DNA from 2 places in the Paenibacillus sp. FSL L8-0641 genome. Region 2 is predicted to be linked to the other one. Evidence: riboswitches for the same ligand, from Rfam matches in the RefSeq annotation. Region 2 holds a riboswitch; the other holds the start of a gene.
The links. A riboswitch is a leader RNA that binds a small molecule or an ion and turns the genes downstream of it on or off. The one in region 2 is predicted to bind cyclic di-AMP.
Positions count from the first base shown of each region.

Region 1 (5,857 bases), 2.8 Mb from region 2:
CGTATTGCTGTTTGAATCTCTTTTCAATAGCAATTTGAGCGGCTACCGCTTTCTCTGCATCTTCCAGGTCCTCTTGCATATCACGAATGTATTGGTCCGTCATTTTAACTGGATCTTCTGCCTTGTCAATAATGGCGTTAATGTTGGACATCGTAAGATCTCTTAATCGTTTGAAAATAGACATGTGAAGTTCCTCCTAGAGTTGAATGCTTAAATTTTAAGCTCTGTACACATGTTTACGCAAGCTTTGCAAAGAGGGTTTCAAAAATTATCTAAAAGCCGCGCAAGTAAGGCTCTGGGATGTCGGCCTGTACTTTTAGCTCCCGCGATGCATGCAACGCCCAATAGGGATCACGCAGCATGGCGCGGCCTATTGCTACCAGATCAGCTTCTTTTTGCTGAACAACCCGACGGGCGTCTTCATAATCATCCAGTAATCCAACAGCAATTACAGGTACATTCAGCTTTTCACGGACGGTATGAGCTAAATCCACCTGATAGCCAGCACGCGCAGACGGCCCTCCGCCAGAACCAATTGGACCCTCGCCACCAGAAGAGATATGGAAAATGTCCACACCTGCATCACGATATCGTTCCCCTACACCTGTTATGTATTCCACATTATATCCATCCTCGACGTATTCTTTGGCAGATATCCGCATAAGCACAGGCATATCAGCAGGAAGAACCTCTTTAACAGCATGTATGACCTCAACACCGAACAGTGACAGATCCTGGCCATATTCATCTTCTCTCGTATTTGTTAAAGGCGAATGAAATTGATGGATCAGATAGCCGTGAGCGCCATGTATCTCAACCGTATCAAAACCGGCTTCCACCGCGCGGCGCGCGCCTTCTTTGTATGCCTGAACCAGTTCCCTGACTTCTGCTGTCTTTAAGGCGTGCGGCTTTTTAAGGCGTTCGCTAAAAGGAATCGAAGAAGGAGCCACAGGTTGCTCAGCATCTTCGGCCTTGCGTCCAGCGTGGCCTAGTTGAATGCCAATTTTGGCACCATACTTGTGAACTTCCTCTACAATCTTACGATATGCAGGAATATGTTCGTCACTCCAAATACCTAAATCACGATCCGTAATACGTCCATCAGGATGAACCGCTGTCATTTCCACAATAATAAGACCAGCACCTCCTACTGCTCGGCTCACATAATGGACATGATGCCAATCCGTCGGATTTCCATCCTCGGCCTCCACACTGAATTGGCACATCGGGGGCATAACAATCCGATTTTTTAAAGAAAGCCCCTTTAATTGATAAGGAGTAAACAAGTCGGTCACTTTTATCCTTCCTTCCTTCAATTCCATGTCTGTATAATTATGAATTGCAACCCCATTATACACCAGCTGTCACGGGATACCGAATCCGTTGTAAGGCTAAAACTTGCGAAAATGCTCTTGTTTTCGGTCATGTTTAAGAGAATATGTACGTTTAGCTCCATCATCTTCATTGATAATCATTTCATCGCGAACTTCTTTCCAGACGTTTATGAGCCTAACTTGGTAACCAGCATATTTTTAATAGGACAGGTACATAATAGTCGAGAGCACCACTAGGTACCACTGCACGAAAAGGGGGGATACATATGCCGTACAAGGGAGTGTTGCCATGCTTGGCACTGTTACTAGCATTTTCAAGTTTACCCGTTCACGCGGATGCGCCTCCCAAGATCGGAACGCCCCATCCCAAGGAAGCAGCTGTTGCTTCTTCTGTACATCTGAGTACAGATCGAGCTACTCCTACATTAGCAATGTTGCGTAAAAAACATGCGGACATTTTTAAAATGTGCGGCCCACACACCCGCCAAATTGCCTTAACCTTTGATGATGTGCCCGATTCTAGGTATACGCCGCAGGTTTTGGACGTATTACACGCCAACGGCATCAAAGCCACCTTTTTCATCGTCGGTCACCGTGCGGAAAAGCATCCGGGGATTATACGTCGTATTATCCGTGAAGGCCATGCTATAGGAAATCATTCCTATACTCATCCGGATTTTAGGAAGGCTACACCAGAACGCTTTCGCAACCAGATTACAAAAACAGAACGTATTTTACAAGCCAGCGCAGGTTTTCGCCCCAAGTTGATTCGTCCACCCTACGGTGAAATTACAGAGCCTCAAATAAAGTGGGCACGTCGTCATGGCTACATGATTGTCAACTGGAATGTAGACTCTCTCGACTGGAAGGGACTAAGTAAAACACAAATTCAGCGAAATGTGATTCCAGCTACAGGGCCTGGCTCTATTATTTTAATGCACGCTGGTGGAGGTCAAAGTTCCAACTTGCAAGGCACTGTCCAAGCTTTGCCGGGTCTAATTCACTCTCTAAAAGCTAAGGGCTACAAATTTGTGACAGTCCCCCGGCTACTCCACACATCGGAACGAAAATAACAGTATGTTTATAATTGAGGTCCAAGCTAAAGCAAGTAAAAAGGCTGTCTTACCAGCAGAAGTATTCTGCTCGTCAAGACAGCCTTTTTACGGATAGGACCTGATAAGAGTCCGACCTAGATATATACGGATATAGGCGTTATGTTTACATAATATATATTATGTTTAATTAAACTGTATATACGTACAATGCTATTTATCAATAACGTACAGCTTCACATTTTGAAATCCAAAGTCGTTCACAAATGATTTGTTGCCTGGAATAAAGATATCAATCCGCTTTCCTGTAATGGCGCTGCCCTGATCGCGAGCGACAGCTACAAAAGAATGATCCGGCAAACCTGGATGGGAGTAGCCTGTAACCAGTACTTTCGTGCCCATCGGAATGACGTTAGGATCTACCGCAATTGTACCTAGTTTAAGCGGATTGCCGTAGTAGTCCACTGCGCCCCATTTACCATTCTCATCGGCTGCGGCAGAATACGCTGAAGCCTTAACGTCAACTATTTTGCTATAGTTGAATGTTTTACCCCAAGCTTCAATCGTTGGCGCCTCATTCGCTGCTGCTTTCTCCGTAAGAAGCTGCGGCTTCGATTCCGAAGCTGCCTTTACACTTTTTTCGCCAGGCACCTTAATTTGCAGACCTGCATATATATTGCTGGAGGCAATGTTTGGGTTAGCCTTTGTTAGCTCGTCTACCGATACTCCATAACGTTGAGCAAGCAAAAAGAAGGTATCGCCCTCTTTGGCAGTGTGAAGCGAGGCAGCATCCGCTATTCCAGCTGTCTGTGCCAACCCTGCAATAGCTGCGGCAAGCACCGCAATTTTCATCGTTTTACCAATATGTTTTAAATGTTTCAAAGATATGTACCTCCTCTTTTATGCCTGCGAAGTTAGCTGTCGGATTCGGACTCAGGAGAAGCCCTATGCTTGTGCAATTCACCCCTAGGCATATTCCTCATCGTCTTATGACGTATCGGAATGGCTGCCGTTGTTACGTCCCCCGCACTTCCCATAGTTTGGGCCAGCATTTCAGCGCTTGTCTAACCGCATGCTGTCCCGGTAAGTTTTGGCTTACTGCATAATATCACAATTTTGTAACCTTATCCGCATGAAAATGTTGGGAACCCTGAACATCATACTACACTCGTTACAATTTTGTCATTAAGAAATCGATATTTGTTACGAAAGTATGGGGAAATGGTGACAAAATAAGAAAAGCCCTCCGTCAACGGAGAGCTCTTTTATGATTAGACCAGCACTTTCTTACAATACTTTGGCAAGAAAATCACGAGTGCGATCATGGCTTGGAGTGCCAAATACCTGGTCTGGTGCACCCTGCTCCACAATTTGACCGTTATCCATAAAGATAATTCGATCGCCTACCTCGCGGGCAAAGCCCATTTCATGCGTTACAATTACCATTGTCATACCGCCTTCGGCGAGCTTCTTCATTACATCCAGAACCTCTCCAACCATTTCAGGGTCCAATGCAGAAGTCGGCTCATCGAACAGCATTACGTGCGGCTGCATGGCCAAAGCACGCGCAATCGCAATACGTTGCTTCTGACCGCCGGATAGCTGGTTCGGATAGGTATTCTTCTTATCCTCGAGCCCCACGGTACGCAGGAGTTCTAATGCAATTTTTTCCGCTTCCTTACCTGACTGTTTTCTAACCTGCGTCGGTGCAAGCGTCAGGTTCTGCAACACTGTTTTGTGTGGGAACAGATTAAAATGCTGGAACACCATCCCCATTTTTTCCCGGGTTACATTAATATTATGACCACGAGCTGTAATCGGCTCGCCCTCAAATAAAATCTCCCCATCCGTCGGCTGTTCTAACAGATTCATACAACGCAAAAACGTACTCTTCCCCGAACCGCTGGGACCGATGATAACGACAACTTCTCCTTTGGCGATATCTATATCAATGCCTTTTAAAATCTCATTCTTGCCGAACGATTTACGCAATTGTTTAACGGTGATCACTGGCTCTCAACTTCCTTTCCCATAAACCAAGCAGCTTAGACAAGCTGAATGTCATTACAAAATAAATAGCGGCTGCGATTACGAACGGACTTAATCCTTCATAGGTGATATTCTTAATGACTTGGGCTTGGTACATAATATCCACCATCCCAATGGTCGAAATAATAGATGATTCTTTAATGATTGTAATAAACTCATTACCAATAGCAGGTAGTATAGATTTAAATGCTTGCGGTAAAATGACGTGACGCATTGCTTTGCTTCGCCCCATCCCGAGCGAACGGGCTGCTTCCATCTGTCCACGGTCTACAGCCTGAATACCCGCACGGAAAATTTCAGCCAAATATGCCGAGCTATTCAGAGACAATGTGATCACACCCGACTGGAGTGGGGTAAAATTGATACCCAGCGTCAAAGCAATTCCGTAGTGAATGATCATGAGCTGTACCAGCATAGGTGTACCGCGCAGGATCTCGACATATGTGGTACCTAACCACTCAATGATACGTATACCACTCATTCGCAGCAAGGATATGATCAGACCAATAATGAATCCAAACAATACTCCGAGTGCAGACAACAACAGAGTGTAGCCAATACCCGTAGCGTAAAGACTACGGTATTTCATAAATATATCTACAATGCTATTCGAAGAAACCTGTCTGTCGGCAGACAGTGCACTCGCTTCTGTAGAAAACTTCTCAATCGCCCCCTCCGCTTTCAGGCGAGCCAACGTTTTATTTACAGAGGTAAGCAATTCAGTATTTCCTTTACGGATACCTACGGCAGTTTCTGCACCTTCATCTTCAGGTACTGCCTTGGCAAGTGTCACGGTACCGTCTAGTGTGTATCCTTTAGCCACGGTATCTTCGATTACAACTGCGTTGATACGCTTGGTCCGAAGCTGGAGTACCAGATCGGATATTTTATCCAATGAGGTAACCGAAGCATTAGGCACTTTTTGTGCAATTTCTTCCTGAATACTCCCTTTCTGTGCACCGAGCTTCTCTCCTTTCAGAGTAGCCATCGTTGAATATTTGTCCTTATCCTCCGGGCGTACCATAATGACTTGTTTGGAGTGATAGTACACATCCGAAAAATCAATGCTCTTTCTGCGCTCATCCGTCGGTGTCATACCGGACAGTACCAAGTCTACACGACCACTTTGCAGAGCAGGCAGCAAGGAATCAAAGCTCATGTCCTCTGGGACCATCTCTGCGTTCAGATCCTTGGCGATTTCCTTGGCAATCTCCACATCGAACCCAACAATGGTTTTCTTACCATTAATGACTCTATAAAACTCATACGGCGGAAAGTCGGCACTCATGCCCACTACAAGTTTTTTCTGTGGTTTTGCTTCCGTTCCGTATGCATTGAGCATGGGAAGACCCGTCAACAGCAAGATAACCGCCGTCAAAACCAGGGCGGTAAAACGATATGCCTTTTTCAATCTTTTTTTCT
Region 1 covers NZ_JBBOUW010000001.1:2,852,654-2,858,510, forward strand. Annotated here, with positions in the region: gene MKY16_RS12630 (PspA/IM30 family protein) at 1-184, opposite strand, end outside; gene MKY16_RS12635 (NADH:flavin oxidoreductase/NADH oxidase) at 273-1,295, opposite strand; gene MKY16_RS12640 (polysaccharide deacetylase family protein) at 1,601-2,407, shown strand; gene MKY16_RS12645 (3D domain-containing protein) at 2,600-3,268, opposite strand; cyclic di-AMP (ydaO/yuaA leader) riboswitch at 3,275-3,443, opposite strand; gene MKY16_RS12650 (amino acid ABC transporter ATP-binding protein) at 3,674-4,396, opposite strand; gene MKY16_RS12655 (ABC transporter substrate-binding protein/permease) at 4,383-5,846, opposite strand.
Region 1: linked by a shared signal. The riboswitch ahead of MKY16_RS12645 (3D domain-containing protein) and the one ahead of MKY16_RS00140 (3D domain-containing protein) in region 2 are both predicted to bind cyclic di-AMP.

Region 2 (5,857 bases):
GCGCCCTTCGTCTCATCCAATCCGGCAGCATTCACAATCTTATTGAGAATATTTTGATCAATCAGGAAATTTTGTCCCAAACTCTTTTTGAACGAAAAACCGTGCCGTTGAATAATTTCCTTTGTACGCCGCGGTGTTGCTATATCTTGAATTCCTGTCATACGGATATCACAATCCTTCACTTTCAATTTGTGCCAGCGCTCCGGCAAATTCCTCGCGGCTGATCTGAAATACAGAGAGCCGTTTATGTAGCTGCTTTCCGTTACAATAACCAATACCCAGCACATTCCCTAAGGCCATACGGCGTGCAGCAGCATTGGGGTGGGTGATAAGTCCAGCATCAATCAGGTCCGCCCACTCAATCAGCGGGTCGGCGCCTTCTACTGTCGTATGAACCCGTGCGAGAGCGTGTCTGATCGCTTCCGGTGAGGCATTCTCCACACCAATATCTCCTTTGCGCGTCGCTTCTGCCTCGGGTATAAAGGCCTGCTTGCAGCCGGGTACCTTGGAAGCGATAATCTTACGGATGCGCTCCCCTGCATGATCGGGATCGGTTAAAATGATGACCCCCCGCCGCTCCTGCGCCAATGCAATTTTACGCAGCGTCATTTTATTAATGGCTGAGCCGCCAGTTTCTATCGTATCCGCTTCAACAGCGCGGCGAATGGCCACCGTATCATCCCGGCCCTCTACCACAATCACTTCCTTGATCATTTGCATTTCCCTCCACTGCTACACAGCAAGCTATATTTATCTTTCCCTGCTTTTGAAAACAAAATAAGAAGAGGATATCCTCTTCTTAGCATGGCATAACTATGTTGTTAATACTATCGCATTGCCCTCAACATACACAACCTGTTTTAGTTGATTTCAGGCTTTACCGGTCCGATAACATATACGGTTTTACCGTGCTTACGACCAAATTGGTTGGCTCGGCTCAAACTCTCATAATACACATCGATTTTGTGGCCTTTAATCGCGCCACCGGTATCCTCCGCACGGCGGAAGCCCACCCCTTCGATATACACCCACCAGCCGATTGGAATTATACTCGGATCGACAGCGATGGTACGGCCTTCCGTCACGCGCGTGCCGGATGCAGTACGTGTACCGATACCTGGCTCCTGTGAGGAATACGCCGTCATGGAGACATTTTGTAAAACTTTGCTATATTTAAAATTGACGCCTGCTTTACGGACAGCACTGCCCGAACTAACCGTTGTTGTCTTAACCGCATCATTGGGACCGACGGAAGCAGCAAGAACGACCGGCTTTTTCTTCGTTCCTACCGCAATAACCTTATCCACACGGTTCTGTGCAACTTCCTTGTTAACCAGCTGTTTGGATACCAACTTTCCATCATGATATACCTTTTGAACGTGCTGGACTACCACACCCGATTTGCCGCTTTGAATGACCCGATTATCGCCTTTATAAAGACTTGGATCGGCCGTTTTGATGACCTGATAAGGCACCTGTTTTTTCTGTTCGACCTGCTGTTTCTTCACACGGACGATTTTTATGTCCATGTTAGACGAAACAGAGGCATCCAACGCAGGATAAACTTTATCCGTTGACGATAATTTATAGCCCGAGGTACGAATGGCACCTTCTACTGTATTTTCTGTTGTGTACAGCTTTTTCGTCTCATTGCCTGAAGATACTTTAACTTGATTGGCACGTTTAATGACTACGCGGTCCCCATCCTGTACTGCTCCATTTAGCGGCATAGAAATTGTATCATGCGGCTGAAGTGAAATGGAATGCTCGCTCAGCAAATCTTGAAGCTTGGATTCCCGGGTTTCTACCGCAGATGCCTTGCCATCAATGACAAAAAAGACTTGTTTTTTAGATTGCGTGTACATCAGAATTGAAATCATAATCGTTAGCGCGATTAGAAAAATAGCAACCAAAGCAGCCTGGCGCACATTCTCTTGCTTCCAACGCAATACGTAAGACATGCTGGATGAGCGTGACTCATGGGTCTCCTCTTTTTGGAAAATGCCCATTTCCTCCGTCCTCCTTACATAGCCCGCCGTCTGGAGTAAGACATAGTTGAGATTTGACGTGACTATAACAGATTTTCTACAAGACAAGCCCAAACTGCGACTGTCCTGCACCATGTACCCGTCTTCGCGGCATGCTGTCCTCCCCTGTTTAACCACAGTATGATGACAGATTTTCTTTTATTCACAACAAAAAAAGCCAAAGAAAGAGACTAGAGAGCTCTTTCGTGGCTTCCGGCATGTGTGAATATGCGGGAAAACTCATGCACGAGATGGCTTCTCTCTTGTTACGCTTACGGGGTTAGCTGTCGGGTTCGGACGTAGAGAGTCGCCCTAGCTTGGGTCAACCGCTCATGGCGGTCGCCTTCACATTCACCCCGAAGACCCAGAAAGAAATCGAAATACGGCTCCTCTACCTGTTCAATCCCATCTGGGAAAAGAATTTAGGTCGAGCCGGCTGGCGGAAGAGACGTTCCCTTCTTGCACATAAGCCGGACGTACTGTAAGCCATATCGGTTCCCCCGTTCCCTGTAAAAGGGACTCAGCGAGACTGGTTCATGAAATGACTTGTTGATGTTTACATTCAAACAACAATTCACTGAAAAGATGATATCCTGTTTCCATGCATGTTGTAAAGCAGGTTTCAAGTACATTTTTCAAAATATTCGGTTAAAATATTGTAATATTCTCGAGTTTCCTGCAACAAATTCATGATTAGCTTCGTCTATCTCTTTATTTTGATCGATTTCTTCGCTTTTTTATTGAATGTCAAATCGTTCCAAGGCATTTTGGGTCGTTATTGACACTAATTCCTCCACTGTAATCCCCTTAATTTGGGCTGCAGCCTCTGCTACCAGTCTCACATGCGCAGACTCATTTCGCTTCCCGCGAAACGGATGCGGCGTCAGGTAGGGCGCGTCCGTTTCAATGAGCAGACGGTCCAGTGGCACCTGTGCCAGCACCTCTTTTGGCTGCTTGGCATTTTTAAACGTAATAGGACCACCGAAGGAAAGGTGAAATCCCATATCCAGCACCATTTGGGCTGTCTCCCAGCTCCCAGAAAAGGAGTGCATGACTCCGCCAATCTCACTCGCTTTTTCCTCACGCAAAATCTTAACAATATCTTCATGGGCATCCCGGTTATGAATAACAATGGGCATTTTGAGCTCACGAGCCAGACCAATTTGATTTCGAAACACCCGATGCTGAACATCCTTCGGTGATGTATCCCAATAATAATCCAGACCGATCTCTCCGATGGCTACGACCTTCTTATGACTGCATAACGATGCAATCCATTCTAAATCGCCCTCTTGCATTGTAATCGCATCCTGCGGGTGCCATCCAACTGCCGCATAAATAAAATCATACGTCTCGGCCAATTTCATGGTGGATGGAATGGTCTCACGATTAAATCCGATATTGATCATCCGCGTTACTCCTGATTCGACAGCACGTGCTATAACTTCTTCACGATCTTCGTCAAATTGTGGCGCATCCAAGTGAGTATGAGTGTCGAACAAATCCAAGGTTTACATCTCCTTTTTTTACTTACATTTCTATATAGTTGTCTATTCTTTGACAAAATAATTCCTTATTTCGGCAGGAAGCCTGTCTTTTACCGCGTTCAATTTATTCTGGGGAAAATACATATGATATTTCCCTCGGTGAATACCACTTATGGAGCGCACAATTTCCGAAACTTCGGATATTTCACTCACCTCGCCCTGACGTCCAAGCAGTAAAATCTGGTTGTCCGTCGAGCCACCCTGCCGAAACACATCATAAGGAAGATCCGTCGGAAAATCAATTTCAAAATCATATTCAGGGTGCAAACCAGCCTCTTCCAAAGCTTTCCGAATACTGTCAATGGTATCTGTATCCATATTTTCAATCTCTACATATTTATACAATCTACGGTCCATAAAGCGGCTGCTCAAATCACTTAAAATTTCGTCCTTTTCTCGTTTCCACTGGCTAAATACGGTCTGAATTAATGACTCATCGAGCATCAGATATTGCTCTACTGTAAGCTCTCCTTTCAACAGATCCGGCAGCGGGTTCAGCAGAAAACCAAACTCATATCCATTTTTAGACAATTCCTTTGCTCGCTTGAAAATTTTACGTAAAAGGATCTCCGAGCTGCGTGTTACAGGATGAAAATAAATTTGCCAATACATCTGATAGCGTGACATTAAATAATCCTCTACTGCATGCATGCCTGATTCCTTCACAACAATTCTCCCATTATGAGGACGCAACAGTCGTAAAATACGGTCCAAATCAATCGTGCCGTAGTTGACACCTGTCGAATGAGCATCCCGCAACAAATAATCCATACGATCGGCATCTAGCGGACTGGTCACCAAGTTAACAACAATCGGCTTATCATACGTTTTGGCTATAACTGCAGCCACCTTTTGTGGAAGCTTCTCGTCGACTTGCCGTAGCACGGCGTTGATCTTCGTGTCTCCCAGTACAATGCGGCATGTCCAATCCTCATGGTTCATATGAAAGGCTTCCTCAATTGAATGTGAAAATGGGCCATGCCCCACATCATGCAATAGAGCTGCACACAGAGCAACCTGCCTTTCCTCTTTCGGCCAATCTGGGAAATCTCCACGTTCAAATTGAGAAATAATACTTCTCGTAATCTCATATACGCCCAATGAATGTGAAAAACGGCTATGCTCCGCTCCATGAAACGTAAGATACGATGTGCCTAACTGCCGTATGCGGCGTAAACGTTGGAACTCCGGCGTGTTGATCAACCGCCATATCACAGTATCCTGAACATGAATGTAATTATGTACCGGGTCTTTAAATACTTTTTCTTCACTGAGTGGCTGGTGCAAGATATCAGCTCCTTTAATATTCGGAATAATGGATTAAAATACAATAAAATCCTAAAGCATTTCCCTCATTCGACATTCTTTGTCGTAATATGTCGAATTATAGTTTTTCGACATTTCCAAATCGACAAATTGAATAAATCATCAATAAGATAAGGCAATGCACATGAGTAAAGCTCTTTAATCTAAATACTTTTGCATAATCAGACTGTTACTACATTTTTTAGGTTGACTGTTTTGGGAATCGTTGGTATAGTAAATATCAGAAAAGAGAAAATTTTGTCGAATCATGACACTTATATTATTTTAAACGGCGAGAGGAGCCTGATTTATTATGATGAAATCCACTGGTATTGTAAGAAAAGTCGACGAGCTCGGACGTGTTGTTATTCCAATCGAATTGCGCCGTACCCTGGGAATCGGGGAAAAAGACGCGTTGGAAATTTATGTTGATGGCGAACGCATCATGCTTAAAAAATACGAGCCTGCTTGTATCTTCTGCGGTAATGCTGAGAACGTAATTTACTTCAAAGGGAAAATTGTTTGCCAAGATTGCATTTCTGAAATCCCAACACCTGTGACAAACTGAGAATTTTAGTATATAATAGACTTATCAGATATTGTTAATTCTAACCTTTTTCATATACACTCCTTGTTGCCTTCCACGGTTTGAACCCAACCGTTGGAAGGCCCTTTTTTGTTTAGGCAGATATTCATAAGAGTGCGTTGTAAACATCTCTCTTGGAGATTGCACGATCTGTGGCTGTACGCTTCATTGCGTCCTTGCGTGTAAGTCCCTCTTGCTCGTAATGTGCGACGTGGGACTCCAAAGATAAGGACTGCCACCATGCCTGACGTTCCTGTTCTTCTTCCTCTTCGTCTTTTCCTTCAACCACTAGACAATACTCACCAATCGGTGGATTTTCCTCTAGTTTAGCAAGGCATTGCTCCACGGTTCCTCGTACCCATTCCTCATGCAGCTTGGTCAGCTCACGCGCA
Region 2 covers NZ_JBBOUW010000001.1:26,626-32,482, reverse strand. Annotated here, with positions in the region: gene rsmA (16S rRNA (adenine(1518)-N(6)/adenine(1519)-N(6))-dimethyltransferase RsmA) at 1-161, opposite strand, end outside; gene rnmV (ribonuclease M5) at 169-714, opposite strand; gene MKY16_RS00140 (3D domain-containing protein) at 861-2,009, opposite strand; cyclic di-AMP (ydaO/yuaA leader) riboswitch at 2,281-2,563, opposite strand; gene MKY16_RS00135 (TatD family hydrolase) at 2,765-3,535, opposite strand; gene MKY16_RS00130 (HD domain-containing protein) at 3,578-4,861, opposite strand; gene MKY16_RS00125 (AbrB/MazE/SpoVT family DNA-binding domain-containing protein) at 5,193-5,447, shown strand; gene rsmI (16S rRNA (cytidine(1402)-2'-O)-methyltransferase) at 5,572-5,857, opposite strand, start outside.